2 regions of the Streptomyces sp. NPDC058401 genome follow, and region 2 is predicted to be linked to the other one. Evidence: riboswitches for the same ligand, from Rfam matches in the RefSeq annotation. Region 2 holds a riboswitch; the other holds the start of a gene.
What was found. Region 2 has a riboswitch for cyclic di-AMP ahead of ACFWNV_RS00340 (M23 family metallopeptidase). Riboswitches for the same ligand answer to the same signal wherever they lie in the genome.

Region 1 (7,777 bases), on a different contig from region 2:
TGGGCCGAAGGGTGGCCATCGGTGGACGCGAACCCCAACACCCCCGGAATCGTTGGTCGAACCGGTGGCTCTGATCACCTCGACTGCATAACATCGATCACCGCACGGCCCTTGTGCACCGAAGCACAATCTCCCGGCCCTGGAGGCTCCTTTGCACCGTCGCACAGCGCTCTCCGTTTCCGCCGCCCTGCTCCTGGCGGCCCCTCTGCTGTCCGCGTGCTCGGGCGAAGCCCGCCCCGGCACCGCGGCCGTGATCGGCGGCGAACGGATCACCACCTCCGCGCTCCAGGCCCAGGTGAACGACGTCCGCTCCGCGCAGAACCGCTCCGAACACGCGGCCGAGCTCATCGCGGCCGTCCCGCAGCTCGACCGGGTCAAGCTCAGCACGATGCTGCAGAGCCGGATCCTCGACCGGATGGCGAAGGACGCGGGGATCGCCGTCACCCCCAAGGAGCTCCAGGACGCCCGCAAGGCCTACGACGAGGGCAACCGCGGGGCCGCCGCGTTCGAGGAGGCCATCCTGCAGAAGGCCGCCGTCGCCCCCGACCAGATCGAGCGCTGGGTCCGGGACCAGGTGCTCTTCGAGAAGCTGAACGCCAAGTTCGGCGAGGGCAAGCTCGCCGAGCCCGCCGCGAAGGCCGCGGCGAAGCTCGGCATCGAGGTCAATCCGCGCTACGGAGTCTGGGACGCCCAGCGGGTCACCCTCGGCGAGCACTCCACCCCGTGGATCACCCAGGTCACCCGGCCCGAGCAGGCCCCGGCCGGGGCCTGAGCGCTCGTGGCGGGGAGGTAGGTTCGGAGGGTGACTGACGACGTGCCCTCCGAGCCCACCGGCCGCATCGTGCTGCTGACCACGAGCCACCGGGTGGCCCCCGGCATGCTCTCCTGGCCGGCCTGGCAGACCCTGCAGGGCGCGGACCGGGTGCTGTGCGCCGACCCGGACCACGTCCAGCTGCCCTACCTGCGCGAGGCGGGCGTCGAGGTCTCCCTGGAGGCCCCCGACGCCCAGGCGCTGATCGAGGAGTGCGCCGGCGGGCGGACGGTCGTCGTCCTGCTCAGCGGCGAGGGCGACCGGCGGCTCACCGACGGGCTGGCCCGCTTCGCCGGCTCGGGCCGGGTCGCCGTACCGGACCTGGAGCTGTTGCCGGGCTCGTACGATCTGCCCGGCGCACGCCTGCTCGACCTCGTCCAGGTCATGGACCGGGTCCGGCGCGAATGCCCCTGGACCTCGGAGCAGACCCACGAGGGCCTGGCGAAGTACGCCATCGAGGAGGCCTACGAGCTGGTCGAGGCCATCGAGGCCGGCGACCGCGGGGAACTGCGCGAGGAACTCGGCGACGTCCTGCTCCAGGTGGTCTTCCACGCGCGCATCGCCGAGGAGGGCGGTCCCGGTGAAGAGGACGAGCCGTTCTCCATCGACGACGTGGCGGGAGCCCTCGTCGAGAAGCTGATCCACCGGCACCCGCACGTCTTCGGCGACGCGACCGCGGAAACCCCGGAGGACGTGAACGCCCACTGGCAGCGCACCAAGCAGGTGGAGAAGCAGCGGGAGTCGGTCACCGACGGCATCCCGCTCGGCCAGCCCGGTCTCGCGCTCGCGTCGAAGCTGGCGGGCCGCGCCCGCGCGGGAGCGGTACCCGTGGACCTGCCCCGCGGGGAGGGCGTCGGGTACGAACTGCTGGAGCTGGCGGCACGCGCCGAAGCGGCGGGCACCGACCCCGAAACCGCGCTGCGCGCCGCGGCCCGGACCTACCGGAACGCGATCCGGGCGGCCGAGGGCGTCGGCGAGTAGCCCTCGGCAGCGGGAGGTCCCGCGAGAACGGCCTCAGTACTCCCGGGGAGCCCGGCCGGACGGATTGTGCCAGTGCGGGTCGGGGCGGTTCAGGAACCACTCGCCGAAGCCCATCGGGCGGCTCGCGTCGTCCTGGTTCCTGCCGCCGGCGGGTACGGAGTCGTGGAAGATCCGGTCGGGGCGCGCGCCGAGTTCCTCCAGAAGGTACGAGGTTTCCCGGATGAACTGCGGCGGACCGCTCAGGTAGACGTCCTGGTCGGGCCAGAGCCCGCGGTTGCTGAGCGCGGTCGCCAGCCGGCCGGTGGCCTGGTTGCGGTGCCGGCCGGGGGCGGGGGTGATGTAGGTGACGCTCAGCCAGGCGAGGGAGTCCGCGTACGCGTCGATGAGCGGGCGGTCGTAGAGGTGTGCGGCGTCCCGGGCGACGACGAAGAGCCGCACGTCCTGATCGGGAGGGTGTTCCGCCAGGTCCTCCAGCATGGCGCGGACCGGGGCCCAGCCGGTGCCGGCGGCTATGAAGCTGACCGGGCGGTCCTCGCGGCGGAAGGTCATCTGCCCGCCGGCGGCGCCGAGCCGCAGCACGTCCCCCGGCTGCGTCTCGCGGATCAGGGCGGTGCTGAGGCGGCCGCCCTCGATCCGGCTGACGTGCAGGTCGAGCGTTCCGTCGGCGCGGGGGGCGTTGCCCAGGGAGTACGTGCGCCAGGTGGTCGGCACCCGGTCGCTGCTCACGCTCGCGTACTGGCCGGGGACGTGGGGGAAGTGCAGGTGCGGGCGGAGGGTGAGGACGCCGATGTCCTCCCCGTACAGCAGGTGGCGTACCACTTCCGCGTCCCACCAGGGCGGGTCCTCGCTGGCGGCGGCGCCGGCCATCATCGCCTCGGCGATCACCTGATACGCCTCTGACCAGGCTTTTTCCGCCTGGTGATCCCAGGCGGACCCGGAGGCCTCGGCGAGCGCGGCGATGAGGCTGGTGCCCACGGCCGCGTAGTGCTCGGGCCCCGCCAGGAACTTGCGGTGGTCGCGGCCGAGGTCGCGCAGATAGGGGACGAGCGTCTCGTTCTCCAGGTGGGCGATCACATGGGTGAGCGCGGCGAAGAGCCGGTCCCGCTGTCGTTCCATGTCTTCGAGGGAGGCCGGGAAGAGATCACGGACTCCGGGGTTGTGCCAGAAGAGGTGGGAGTAGAAGAACTTGACCGCATGCTCGGCCCGTCTCTCCACCACCGCGAAGCTGCTTTTCAAGATCCTCACATCCACAAAACCGAAAGTAGGAACGCCGGAGAACGTGAGGTCAAGCCAGAGCCGATCTACGGACAGCCGCGATAAATAGGCCATATGGGGTGACGGATGGTCGGCGGGATACGGTCTCCGGGTGCACGAGCAGACCCCCGCAGCCCCCGAAGAGCCCGCCGCCGACCAGTCCGTGGACGGATCCACGGGCGGAGCCGCCGCCGGAGCCGCCGCCGGATCCACCCCGCCCACCCCGCCCACCCCGCCGACCCTGTTCGACTGGGAGTTCGCGACCGACCCGTACCCGGCGTACGCCTGGCTCCGCGAGCACGCGCCCGTGCACCGCACCACGCTCCCCAGCGGGGTCGAGGCCTGGCTCGTCACCCGGTACGCCGACGCCCGCCAGGCCCTCGCCGACCAGCGGCTCAGCAAGAACCCGGCCCATCACGCGGGCTCCGCGCACGCCAAGGGCCGCACCGGGATCCCGGGGGAGCGCAAGGCGGAGCTGATGACGCACCTCCTCAACATCGACCCGCCGGACCACACCCGGCTGCGCCGGCTGGTGTCGAAGGCGTTCACCCCGCGCAGGGTCGCCGAGTTCACCGCGAGGGTGCAGGAACTGACCGACCACCTCATCGACCAGTTCTGTGAGAAGGGGGAGGCCGACCTCATCCACGAGTTCGCCTTCCCGCTCCCCATCTACGCCATCTGCGAGATGCTCGGTGTACCGCGAGAGGACCAGGACGACTTCCGCGACTGGGCGGGCATGATGATCCGGCACGGCGGCGGCCCGCGCGGCGGGGTGGCCCGGTCCGTGAAGCAGATGCGCACCTATCTCGGGGAGCTCATCCACCGCAAGCGCGACGACCTCGGCGACGACCTGATCTCCGATCTGATCCGGGCCAGCGACCACGGGGACCACCTGACGGAGGCCGAGGCCACCGCGATGGCCTTCATCCTCTTGTTCGCGGGGTTCGAGACCACGGTCAACCTCATCGGCAACGGGGTCCACTCCCTCTTCATGAACCCGGAGCAGCGCGCACTCCTCCAGAGCTCCCTGGCGGCCGGGGAGAGCGGGCTGCTGGCCACCGGCGTGGAGGAGCTGCTGCGCTACGACGGACCCGTGGAGCTGGCCACCTGGCGGTTCGCCACCGAGGCCTTCGAGCTCGGCGGCCAGGACATCGCGGCCGGAGACCCGGTGCTGGTGGTCCTGGCGGCCGCCGACCGGGACCCCGAACGGTTCGCCGACCCGGACACCCTGGACCTCTCCCGGACCGACAACCAGCACCTCGGATACGGGCACGGCATCCACTACTGCCTGGGCGCCCCGCTCGCCCGGCTCGAAGGGCAGACCGCGCTCGCGACCCTGCTGACGCGGCTGCCCGATCTGGAACTGGCCGTGGCTCCCGAGGAGCTGCGCTGGCGCGGCGGGCTCATCATGCGGGGGCTGCGGACGCTCCCGGTCCGCTTCACCGCCGAATCCACCGCCCAAACCACCTGAAACCGGCCTGACCGGAAGTCAGTTGACAGCCCAAACTTGTGACAGGCGTTCGAAGGCCGCTAGGTTCTGCCGTTACCCCGCCGTTATGCGAAAGGTGCAGCCTCATGCGTTCCGGGAACGGCCGCCACAGACGCCCCCGACAAGTGCCCGCACTTGTCGTCACCGCCGGAGTCACCGGCACCGCCCTCGCCCTGCCGCTGCTCGCGGCCACGGGCGCGAGCGCCGCGGAGACCTCCACATGGGACAAGGTCGCCGAGTGCGAGAGCGGTGGCACGTGGAGTGCCAACTTCGGGGGCGGCACCTACGGCGGGCTGCAGTTCAGCCAGGAGCAGTGGAAGAACGCCGGCGGGCTCGACTTCGCCGAGCGCGCCGACCTCGCCAGCCGCTCCCAGCAGATCGCCGTGGCCGAACGGGTCCTGGCCTCGCAGGGCCCCCAGGCGTGGCCGCTGTGCGGAGTGCCGGCCGGGCTGACGCAGGACGCGCCCGCCGCCGTGGTGGACCCGGGCCTGCCCGGGGGCTCCGGATCCGCCGCCCCCGCCGCCCCGTCCCGCCCGGACGACTCCGTGCCCCACACCGGCTCGGGCAAGCCCTCCACGGACTTCGGGGCCCCGACGCCCACGAGCCCGGCCGCGCCGGAGCCTTCGGGCTCGCCGCTGCCCGACTATCCCGTCGGCGTGCCCGGCGACCTCCCCGTCATGCCCGCGCCGGACCTCCAGGCGCCGCCTCCCGGCCTCCCGGGCGACCCGACGGCTCCCACGAGCCCGACGGACCCCACCGCCCCGACGGACCCCACGACTCCGGCGCCGCCGTCCGTGGATCCGACCGCGCCGGTGGACCCGACCGCTCCGGTGAGCCCGGTGGACCCGACGGTGCCGGTGAGCCCGGTGGACCCGACGGCTCCCGTCGGCCCGTCAGACCCGGCGAACCCGACGGCCCCGGCCGACCAGGGGAACTCGGCGAACCCGACAAATCCGGTCAACCCGGTTGATCCCACGGCCCCGACGGCTCCGGCCGCACCCGGCGACGCGGCCGCCCCGAGCACCCCGGCGGCCCCCGGCGCGACCGAGGGCGGCGGCAAGCACCGCGGCCAGGCCGCGGTCGAGACGCAGGCCGCGCCTGACGCCGCGTCGGACCCTTCGTACACCGTGAAGGAGGGCGACAACCTCGTCGCCATCGCGGACGCCAACGGAGTGAAGGGCGGCTGGAAGGGGCTGTACGAGGCCAACGAGCAGGTCATCGGCGGCGATGCGGACCTGATCAAGCCCGGTCAGAACCTGGATCTAACGCACCAATAGGGGCACTTAAAGCGTCCGGAACCAGCTGATTGTCCGTTTTCTGTAAGTGAGACATGTGTCTCTTCAGGTCAACTGGCGTGTCCGGCCCGGAGGGTTCCGCAAACCCCGCCCTCACCTGCGCAAACACCCTTCCGGGGAGTGCAAGTAGGCACCGTTTCCCCCCGATGTTCCTCGTTGAACATCGGGGGGAGACCTGTCTACCTTCTGAATCGCTCGCCACCGCGGGCTCCTTCGACCGCATCGCCGAATCCTGCCGGCGGACGGAGGGAACACTCGTCGCGTAAAGCGCCGAAGGCAGGAGCGGGGGAACCAAGGTAGGCGCCGGAACCGGCCGTTGAGAGACGGTCACGGAACCGGCTAGGGGTTAAGTCGAGCGCTAGGTCGCTCGGCCGGGCACTCACTCGCCCGAACCCGACAGCTCACCTCGTAGGCGTCGGTGAGGAGAACTCCATGCTGCTTTCGGGCAAGGGCAAGCACCGTCGCGGCTCCAAGGCCGTCCGCATCGTCACGCTGGCCGGCGTCGCCGGTGTCGCCGTGGCCGCTCCGCTGATGGCCGCGGGCACCGCTTCCGCCGCGACCGCCGGCGAATGGGACCGGGTCGCCGCGTGCGAGTCCGGCGGCAACTGGTCCATCAACACGGGCAACGGCTACTACGGCGGCCTGCAGTTCTCGTCCTCCACGTGGGCCGCGTACGGCGGCAAGTCGTACGCCGCGCAGGCCAACCAGGCCTCCAAGTCGCAGCAGATAGCCATCGCCGAGAAGGTCCTCAAGGGCCAGGGCAAGGGCGCCTGGCCGTCCTGTGGCGTGGGCCTGTCGAACTCCTCCTACACCGGCGGCTCCGCGGAGACCCCCGCCAAGCCGAAGGCCCAGCCGAAGCCGGCGCCGAAGGTGGAGAAGAAGGCCGAGCCGAAGAAGGAGACCAAGCGCGCCGAGGCTCCGACGACCCGCTCCGAGCGTCCGGCCGCCGCGGCCGCGCCGAAGACCGAGGCCCCCAAGACGGGCAACGGCTCCTACGAGGTCAAGTCCGGCGACACGCTGGGTGCGATCGCCGACGCGAACAAGGTGTCCGGCGGCTGGGAGAAGCTCTACGAGCTGAACAAGGACATCGTCTCGGACGCCGACCTGATCTACCCGGGTCAGAAGCTGAACCTCAGCTGAAACGTGTGAGAACGGGCGTGGCCGCTTTCGCGACACGCAGTAGTTCCGCACGGAGCTCCACCACGTAATTCCACCGCCCGGCGCGCAACCCCCTTCGCGCCGGGCGGTGCTGTGTGCACGCGCCTCCGGCCTGACGGAGCCTCCGGTCTATCGATGATCAAGGGCCCTATGTCCCGTAAGAGGGGCATTCAGGCCCTTTTTCGTCCCAGGACCCGGGCGGTCGGCTGGCCGAGTGCCCGGAGCCGGTTAGGCTCTAAGCGGCAAGGCCATCCCACGGCCTGACATGCCACCGCACACCCAGCGTCACATCCCAGAAGGAGATGCTCGTGCCGTCCATCGACGTCGTCGTAGCCCGGGAAATCCTGGACTCCCGAGGCAACCCCACGGTCGAGGTCGAGGTGGGCCTCGACGATGGCAGCACCGGCCGTGCTGCAGTCCCGTCCGGCGCCTCCACCGGAGCGTTCGAAGCCGTAGAGCTCCGCGACGGTGACCCCAACCGCTACATGGGCAAGGGCGTCGAGAAGGCGGTCCTCGCCGTCATCGAGCAGCTCGGCCCGGAGCTCGTCGGCTACGACGCCACCGAGCAGCGCCTGATCGACCAGGCGATGATCGACCTGGACGCCACCGAGAACAAGGGCTCCCTCGGCGCCAACGCCATCCTCGGTGTCTCCCTCGCCGTCGCGCACGCCGCGGCCGAGGCCTCCGACCTCCCGCTCTTCCGCTACCTCGGCGGCCCGAACGCGCACCTGCTGCCCGTTCCGATGATGAACATCCTGAACGGTGGGTCGCACGCCGACTCCAACGTCG
Region 2 (7,777 bases):
GGGCCGCACCGGGGCCTCCACCACGTACATCCAGGCCACCTTGTGACGCATCTGGGTGAGCAGTGCGATGAGCCCGGGGCTGCCAGAGGCCTGGGAGAGCGTCTCGTGGAACCAGCCGCCCAGGGAGCGCAGATCCTCCCCCTGCCCCCTCCTGGCCCGCTCCTGCCCCAGCCTGACCAGGCCGCGCAGCACCTTCAGGTGGGCCTCGCTGCGCCGCCGGGCCGCCCGGGCGGCCGCGAGGGGCTCCAGGAGCATCCGCAGCTCCAGGAGGTCGGCCGCCTCCTGCGCGGTCGGCTCGGCCACGCAGGCGCCCGCGTGCCGGCGGGTGGTCACGAACCCCTCGGACTCCAGCGTGCGCAGCGCCTCGCGCACGGGGACGCGCGAGACCCCGTACCGGCGGGCCAGCACTTCCTCGGTCAGCCGGGCGCCGGGCCCGAACACCCCGGAGACGATGTCGTCGCGGATCGCTGTGCATACCGTGTGCGCGGGAATACGCAAGACCGGACCTCCGCCTTTTTCGTATGGCTGTGCGCGTTGCGACTCTATTGCAACACACGATAATTTCCGAGGACGGCCTGAAATACGAAACATTCACACAACGCGGGGCACGGAGCACGACAAAAGCCCCGGCTCTCAGAGAGCCGGGGCCTTCGCGGAAGACGTGTGGTGCGTGGCGAGCGGGTCAGACGCTGACGCCGTGCGAGCGCAGGTACGTGAGCGGGTTGATGTCCGAACCGTAGTCGGCGCCGGTGCGGGCCTCGAAGTGCAGGTGCGGACCGCTGGAGTTGCCGGTGGAGCCCGACAGGCCGATCTGCTGGCCCGGGGTGACCTGCTGGCCGACGGAGACGTTCAGCGAGGACATGTGCCCGTACTGGGTGTACGTGCCGTCGGCGTGCTTGATGACGACGTTGTTGCCGTACGCGCCGCCCCAGCCCGCCTCGACCACGGTACCCAGGCCGACCGCGTGCACGGAGGTGCCGGAGGAGGCGTGGAAGTCGATGCCGGTGTGGCTGCCGGAGGACCACATGCCGCCGCCCGCGTGGTACTGCGTGCTGACGTAGGAGCCGTCGATCGGCGAGACGAAGGTGTTGAGGCGCTTGCGCTCCTCTTCGCGGGCGGCGCGCTCGGCGGCCTCGCGCTCGGCCTTCGCCTGGGCTTCGGCCTTCGCCTTGGCCTCGGCGGCGCGCTGCTTGGCGTCGGCCTCGGCCTGCGCCTTGGCGGCGGCGGCCTCGGCGGCCCGCTGCTGGGACTGGGCCTGGGCCTCGACGTCACCGGCGAGCTCGTCGGCCACCACGATGGTGTTGAGGGTGCCGGTGTCCTCGATGGAGGGCGAGTGGTCCGCGGCGAACGCGGGACCGGCGAGGGAGCCGACGACACCAGTGGTGGCGAGGGCGGCTATGCCGGCGTAGCCGGCGGTCCTGCGGCTGAGACGGCTCGAACCACGGTGCTTGCCGGAACCGGAACCGGCTGCACGACTGCCAAACGCCATGAAGAGGTTGATCCTTTCCTTCCCTCTCGCCTACCGGGTTAGCTGACGGGTTCGGAGCAGGAAGGTCTCCTACGGGCCCCCTCTTGCGAGGCGGTCCGATTCACCCCAGGGACACAAGTGGGTCCCCGGCTCCCCAGGCTCGCGCCTGACGGGGACTCGGCGATCGCTGTCCGGTGCCGCGGGTGCGGCGGTTACAACTGACGAACAGCACGGCCGACGCTAGGCGGATCATCAGTCAATCGCCAAACAGACGCGCCCTTTTGTTGCGTACGCCACACCGCATACAAGCAACCACACCACTAAAGGGAAAATAAGGACAAAAGGGGCCCCGGCGGACAAGCCGCCGGAGCCCCTTGAGCGGCGGGCCAGTTGACGGCCCGCCGGACATCAGCCGGAGATCAACTGACGATCAGTTGGTGACCACGGTCACTTCGCCGATGCCGAGCGCCCGTACGGGCTCCTCGATCTGCGAGGCGTCGCCCACCAGGACCGTGACCAGACGGTCCACCGGGAAGGCGCTCACGACCGCCGAAGTGGCCTCCACCGTGCCGGTTTCGGCGAGCCGCGCGTACAACTGCGCCTGGTAGTCGTCCGGCAGCTCCTGCTCGACCTGGTCGGCGAGCGTGCCCGCCACGGAGGCCGCCGTCTCGAACTTCAGCGGGGCCACCCCCACCAAGTTCTGCACGGCCACGTCCCGTTCGGCGTCGGTCAGACCGCCCTCCGCGAGGGTGCGCAGCACCGTCCAGAGGTCGTCCAGGGCCGGGCCGGTGTTCGGGGTGTCCACCGAGCCGCTGATGGCGAGCATCGAGGCGCCCTTGCCGTCGGCGGTGGAGCGCAGCACCTGGCCGAAGGCGCGCACGCCGTACGTGTACCCCTTCTCCTCGCGCAGCACCTTGTCCAGCCGGGAGGTGAGCGTGCCGCCCAGGCAGTACGTGCCGAGCACCTGGGGCGCCCAGACCCGGTCGTGCCGGTCGGCCCCGATGCGGCCGATCAGCAGCTGCGTCTGGACCGCGCCGGGGCGGTCCACGATGACCACGCGGCCCGTGTCGTCGGCGGTGATCGGCGCAACCGCGCGCGGGGCGGTGGTGTCACCGGTCCACGCGCCCAGGGTGTCGGCCAGGACGGCGTCCAGGTCGATGCCGGTCAGGTCGCCCACGACCACCGCGGTGGCGGTCGCGGGGCGCACGTGGGCCTCGTAGAAGGCGCGTACGGCCGCGGAGTCGATGCGGGCGACCGTCTCCTCGGTGCCCTGGCGCGGGCGCGACATCCGCAGCGACGCCGGGAAGAGCTCCTTCGAGAGCTGCTTCGCGGCGCGGCGCTGCGGGTTGGCGCTCTCGTGCGGGATCTCGTCGAGCCGGTTGCGCACCAGGCGGTCGACCTCGGCGTCGGCGAAGGCCGGCGCGCGCAGGGCCTCGGCGACCAGCCCCAGCGCCTTGTGCAGGCGGGAGGCCGGAACCTCCAGGGAGACCCGCAGGCCCGGGTGGTCGGCGTGCGCGTCGAGGGTGGCGCCGCAGCGCTCCAGCTCGGCGGCGAACTCCTCGGCGGAACGCTTGTCGGTGCCCTCGGACAGGGCGCGCACCATGATCGTGGCCACCCCGTCGAGGCCCTCGGGCTCCGCGTCGAGCGGGGCGGCGAGGTTGATCTCGACCGCGACCACCTGCTGGCCCGGACGCTGGCAGCGCAGCAGGGTCAGGCCGTTGGCCAGGACCCCGCGCTCGGGGGCCGGGAAGGCCCACGGCTGCGGTTCGCCGGCCTCGGGGCGCGGGTGGAAGGTCATCGTGACGGCTGCGGTGTCGGCTGCGGTGTCGGCTGCGGTGTCGCTCACTGCTCCGCCCCCTCGTTCTGGTCGCTCGCGTCGGTCTCTTCGATGTCATCCGCGGCGATCGGCTCGTAGACGAGCACCGCACGGTTGTCCGGGCGCAGTCGGGCCGCGGCCACGGCCTGCACCTCCTCGGCGGTGATGTCGAGGACGCGCTGGACGGCGGTCAGCGCGAGCTGCGGGTCGCCGAACAGCACCGCGAAGCGGCACAGTTCGTCGGCGCGGCCGGCCACCGTGCTCAGCCGGTCCAGCCACTCTCGCTCCAGCTGGGCCTGCGCGCGCTCCATCTCCTCGGCCGTCGGGCCCTCGGCGGCGAACCGCGCGAGCTCCTCGTCGACGGCCGCCTCGATGGCGGGCACCTCGACCCCGCTGGAGGTCTTGACGTCCAGCCAGCCCAGCGAGGGCGCGCCGGCGAGGCGCAGCATGCCGAAACCGGCCGCGACGGCGCTCTGGTCGCGGCGCACCAGGCGGTTGTGGAGCCGGGAGGACTCGCCGCTGCCCAGGACGGTCAGCGCCACGTCGGCGGCGTCGCACTCGCGGGTGCCGTCGTGCGGGAGCCGGTAGGCCGCCATCAGCGCACGGGCCGGTACCTCCTCGACGATCTCCTCGCGCAGCTGCCCGCCCATGATCTCGGGCAGCGAGCCGTCGCGCGGCGGCTGCTTGCCGTCGTGCCCGGGGATCGTGCCGAAGTACTTCTCGACCCAGGCGAGCGTCTTCTCGGGGTCGATGTCGCCGACGACCGAGAGCACCGCGTTGTTGGGCGCGTAGTACGTACGGAAGAACGCGCGCGCGTCCTCCAGGGACGCGGCGTCCAGATCGGCCATGGAGCCGATCGGGGTGTGGTGGTACGGGTGGCCCTCCGGGTAGGCCAGGGCCGTCAGCTTCTCGAAGGCCGTGCCGTACGGGACGTTGTCGTACCGCTGGCGGCGCTCGTTCTTGACGACGTCGCGCTGGTTCTCCATGGACTCGTCGTCCAGGGCGGCCAGCAGCGAGCCCATCCGGTCCGCCTCCAGCCACAGCGCGAGCTCCAGCTGGTGGGTCGGCATCGTCTCGAAGTAGTTGGTCCGCTCGAAGCTGGTGGTTCCGTTGAGGGAACCGCCGGCTCCCTGGACCAGTTCGAAGTGGCCGTTGCCGGAGACGTTCTTCGAGCCCTGGAACATCAGGTGCTCGAAGAGGTGAGCCAGGCCCGTACGTCCCTTGACTTCGTGGCGCGAGCCGACGTCGTACCAGAGGCAGACCGCGGCGACCGGGGTCAGGTGGTCCTCGGACAGCACCACGCGCAGGCCGTTGGCCAGCCGGTGCTCGGTCGCTGTGAGGCCGCCGGAGCCGGCGTGAGCTGTGGCCGTGTGACCCATGGGCATGTGGTCCCTTCGATCGCGATGCAGAGATTCCTGTCAGACCTGCCACTGTATGCAAGCGTGTCGGCAGGCGGAGAAGTTCCCGGCCCAGTCCTGGGTCGGAGTCGGCGTTGTCGGTGCCTCGGGCCACAATGGTCCGCGTCACCCCTGTCCGAAACCGCTCGTCCGCCCGTACCCGCCCCGCCCCAGTCCCGTACCCGCCCCACCCCGTGAGAGCTCAGCTCATCCCGATTCTTGGTTAAGGAGCCGCGCAGCGATGGCCCGCCGCAGCACGAAGACCCCGCCGCCGGAGGATTTCGAGGAGAAGATCCTCGACATCGACGTCGTCGACGAAATGCAGGGCTCCTTCCTCGAGTACGCGTACTCGGTGATCTACTCCCGCGCCCTGCCCGACGCCCGCGACGGCATGAAGCCGGTGCACCGGCGCATCGTCTACCAGATGAACGAGATGGGCCTGCGCCCCGACCGCGGCTACGTGAAGTGCGCCCGGGTCGTCGGCGAGGTCATGGGCAAGCTGCACCCGCACGGCGACGCGTCGATCTACGACGCCCTCGTGCGCATGGCGCAGCCCTTCTCCATGCGGCTCCCGCTGGTCGACGGCCACGGCAACTTCGGCTCGCTCGGCAACGACGACCCGCCCGCCGCGATGCGGTACACCGAGTCGAAGATGGCCGACGCCGCCTCGCTGATGACGGACGGGATCGACGAGGACACCGTCGACTTCGCCGCGAACTACGACGGCCAGGAGCGCGAGCCGGTCGTCCTTCCCGCCGCCTACCCGAACCTGCTGGTCAACGGCGCGTCCGGGATCGCGGTGGGCATGGCCACCAACATGGCCCCGCACAACCTCGGCGAGGTCATCGCGGCCGCCCGCCACCTGATCCGCTACCCGGAGGCGGACCTGGAAGCGCTGATGCGCTTCGTACCGGGTCCCGACCTGCCCACCGGCGGCCGGATCGTGGGCCTCTCGGGCATCAAGGACGCCTACGAGAACGGCCGCGGCACCTTCAAGATCCGTGCCACGGTGGCCCTGGAGGACGTGACCCCGCGCCGCAAGGGGCTGGTCGTCACCGAACTGCCCTTCACGGTCGGCCCCGAGAAGGTCATCGCGAAGATCAAGGACCTGGTCGGCTCGAAGAAGCTCCAGGGCATCGCGGACGTCAAGGACCTCACCGACCGCTCGCACGGCCTGCGCCTGGTCATCGAGATCAAGAACGGCTTCCACCCCGAGGCCGTGCTGGAGCAGCTGTACAAGCTGACGCCGATGGAGGAGACCTTCGGCATCAACAACGTCGCGCTGGTCGACGGGCAGCCGCTGACGCTGGGCCTCAAGGAGCTGCTGGAGGTCTACCTCGACCACCGCTTCGAGGTCGTGCGCCGGCGCAGCGAGTTCCGCCGCGGCAAGCGGCAGGGCCGCCTGCACCTGGTCGAGGGCCTGCTGGTGGCCCTGCTCGACATCGACGAGGTCATCCGGATCATCCGGGACAGCGACAACTCCGCGCAGGCCAAGGAGCGCCTGATGGAGCGCTTCTCCCTGAGCGAGATCCAGACCCAGTACATCCTGGACACCCCGCTGCGCCGCCTCACCCGCTTCGACCGGATCGAGCTGGAGTCCGAGCGCGACCGCCTCGCCGGCGAGATCGACGAGCTGACCGGGATCCTGGATTCCGACAGCGAGCTGCGCAAGCTGGTCTCGGCGGAACTGGCCGCGGTGTCGAAGAAGTTCGGCACGGAGCGCCGTACGGTGCTGCTGGAGTCGGCGGGAACGGCCGTCGCGGCGGTCCCCCTGGAGGTCGAGGACACCCCCTGCCGGGTGCTGCTGTCCTCCACCGGGCTGCTCGCCCGCACGCCGAACGCCGAGCCGCTTGCCGAGGAGGAGGGCGGAGCGCGCGCCAAGCACGACCTGATCGTCTCGCAGGTCGCGGCGACCGCGCGGGCCGAGATCGGCGTGGTCACCTCGTACGGCCGGCTCCTGCGGCTGTCGGTGATCGACCTGCCGCAGCTGCCCGACACCCACGCCGCGCCGAACCTGGCGGGCGGCGCCCCGGTCTCGGAGTTCCTCTCCGGACTGGAGGGCGACGAGAAGGTCGTCTGCCTGACCTCGCTGGACGAGTCGGGGCAGGGGCTGGCGCTCGGTACCGAACAGGGCGTGGTCAAGCGGGTCGTGCCGGACTATCCGGCCAACAAGGACGAGCTGGAGGTCATCACCCTCAAGGACGGTGACCGGATCATCGGGGCGGTCGAGCTGCGCACGGGCGAGGAGGACCTGGTCTTCATCACCGACGACGCCCAGCTCCTGCGCTACCCGGCGGGCCAGGTCCGCCCGCAGGGCCGCCCCGCGGGCGGCATGGCGGGCATCAAGCTCGCGGACGGCGCCAAGGTGATCCACTTCTCGGCGGTGGACCCGGCGCGCGAGGCCGTGGTGTTCACGGTGGCGGGCTCGCACGGGACGCTGGACGATTCGATGCAGTCCGGGAAGCTGACCCCGTTCGACCAGTATCCGCGCAAGGGCCGGGCCACCGGCGGCGTGCGCTGCCAGCGGTTCCTGAAGGGCGAGGACATCCTGCTCCTGGCCTGGGCGGGCGCATCCCCGGTCCGCGCGGCCGCGGCGAACGGCACCCCGGCCCTGCTGCCGGCCGTCGACCCGCGCCGGGACGGCTCGGGCACGGCGCTGCCGGCCGTGGTCGGGGCGCTGGCGGGGGCCGTGCTGTAGGAGGTTGCAGGTCATTCGGGTGGTACTGCCGTGACGACGGAGCGGACGTACCACCCGAATGGCGACTAGTGTTTTCCCTCTTGGCACTGGTGGGTGGGGCGGGGAGACAGAGAAGTGACGAGTCTTCGGTCGGGCGGATCGATCAGGGACTGGGCTGAGGCCCAGCGCCGAACGCAGCAGATGCAGTACGAGCCCGGACCCCCCGCACCCGGACCCGCCGTGCTGGGCAACCGGCGGGAGCAGGCGACCGAACGGCAGCATCACGAGGGCGAGGCACGTCGGCGGTCCGCACAGCTCGACGCCGAAGTCGACGCCCTCCGGGGCCTGCTGGTCGCGGGGTGCCGAACGCCGGCGTTCCGGATGTCCACCCTGATCCGACCGGAGCGGCCGGAGCCGTT

Region 1: linked by a shared signal. The riboswitch ahead of ACFWNV_RS17730 (transglycosylase family protein) and the one ahead of ACFWNV_RS00340 (M23 family metallopeptidase) in region 2 are both predicted to bind cyclic di-AMP.

The regions. Positions count from the first base shown of each region.
Region 1 covers NZ_JBHXKA010000042.1:7,514-15,290, reverse strand. Annotated here, with positions in the region: gene ACFWNV_RS17755 (SurA N-terminal domain-containing protein) at 152-772, shown strand; gene ACFWNV_RS17750 (nucleoside triphosphate pyrophosphohydrolase) at 803-1,792, shown strand; gene ACFWNV_RS17745 (globin domain-containing protein) at 1,826-3,010, opposite strand; gene ACFWNV_RS17740 (cytochrome P450) at 3,210-4,517, shown strand; gene ACFWNV_RS17735 (transglycosylase family protein) at 4,661-5,812, shown strand; cyclic di-AMP (ydaO/yuaA leader) riboswitch at 6,089-6,260, shown strand; gene ACFWNV_RS17730 (transglycosylase family protein) at 6,263-6,970, shown strand; gene eno (phosphopyruvate hydratase) at 7,297-7,777, shown strand, end outside.
Region 2 covers NZ_JBHXKA010000001.1:92,247-100,023, reverse strand. Annotated here, with positions in the region: gene ACFWNV_RS00345 (GntR family transcriptional regulator) at 1-498, opposite strand, end outside; gene ACFWNV_RS00340 (M23 family metallopeptidase) at 683-1,489, opposite strand; cyclic di-AMP (ydaO/yuaA leader) riboswitch at 1,502-1,661, opposite strand; gene ACFWNV_RS00335 (M16 family metallopeptidase) at 1,899-3,266, opposite strand; gene ACFWNV_RS00330 (M16 family metallopeptidase) at 3,311-4,669, opposite strand; gene ACFWNV_RS00325 (DNA topoisomerase (ATP-hydrolyzing) subunit A) at 4,923-7,379, shown strand; gene ACFWNV_RS00320 (restriction endonuclease) at 7,560-7,777, shown strand, end outside.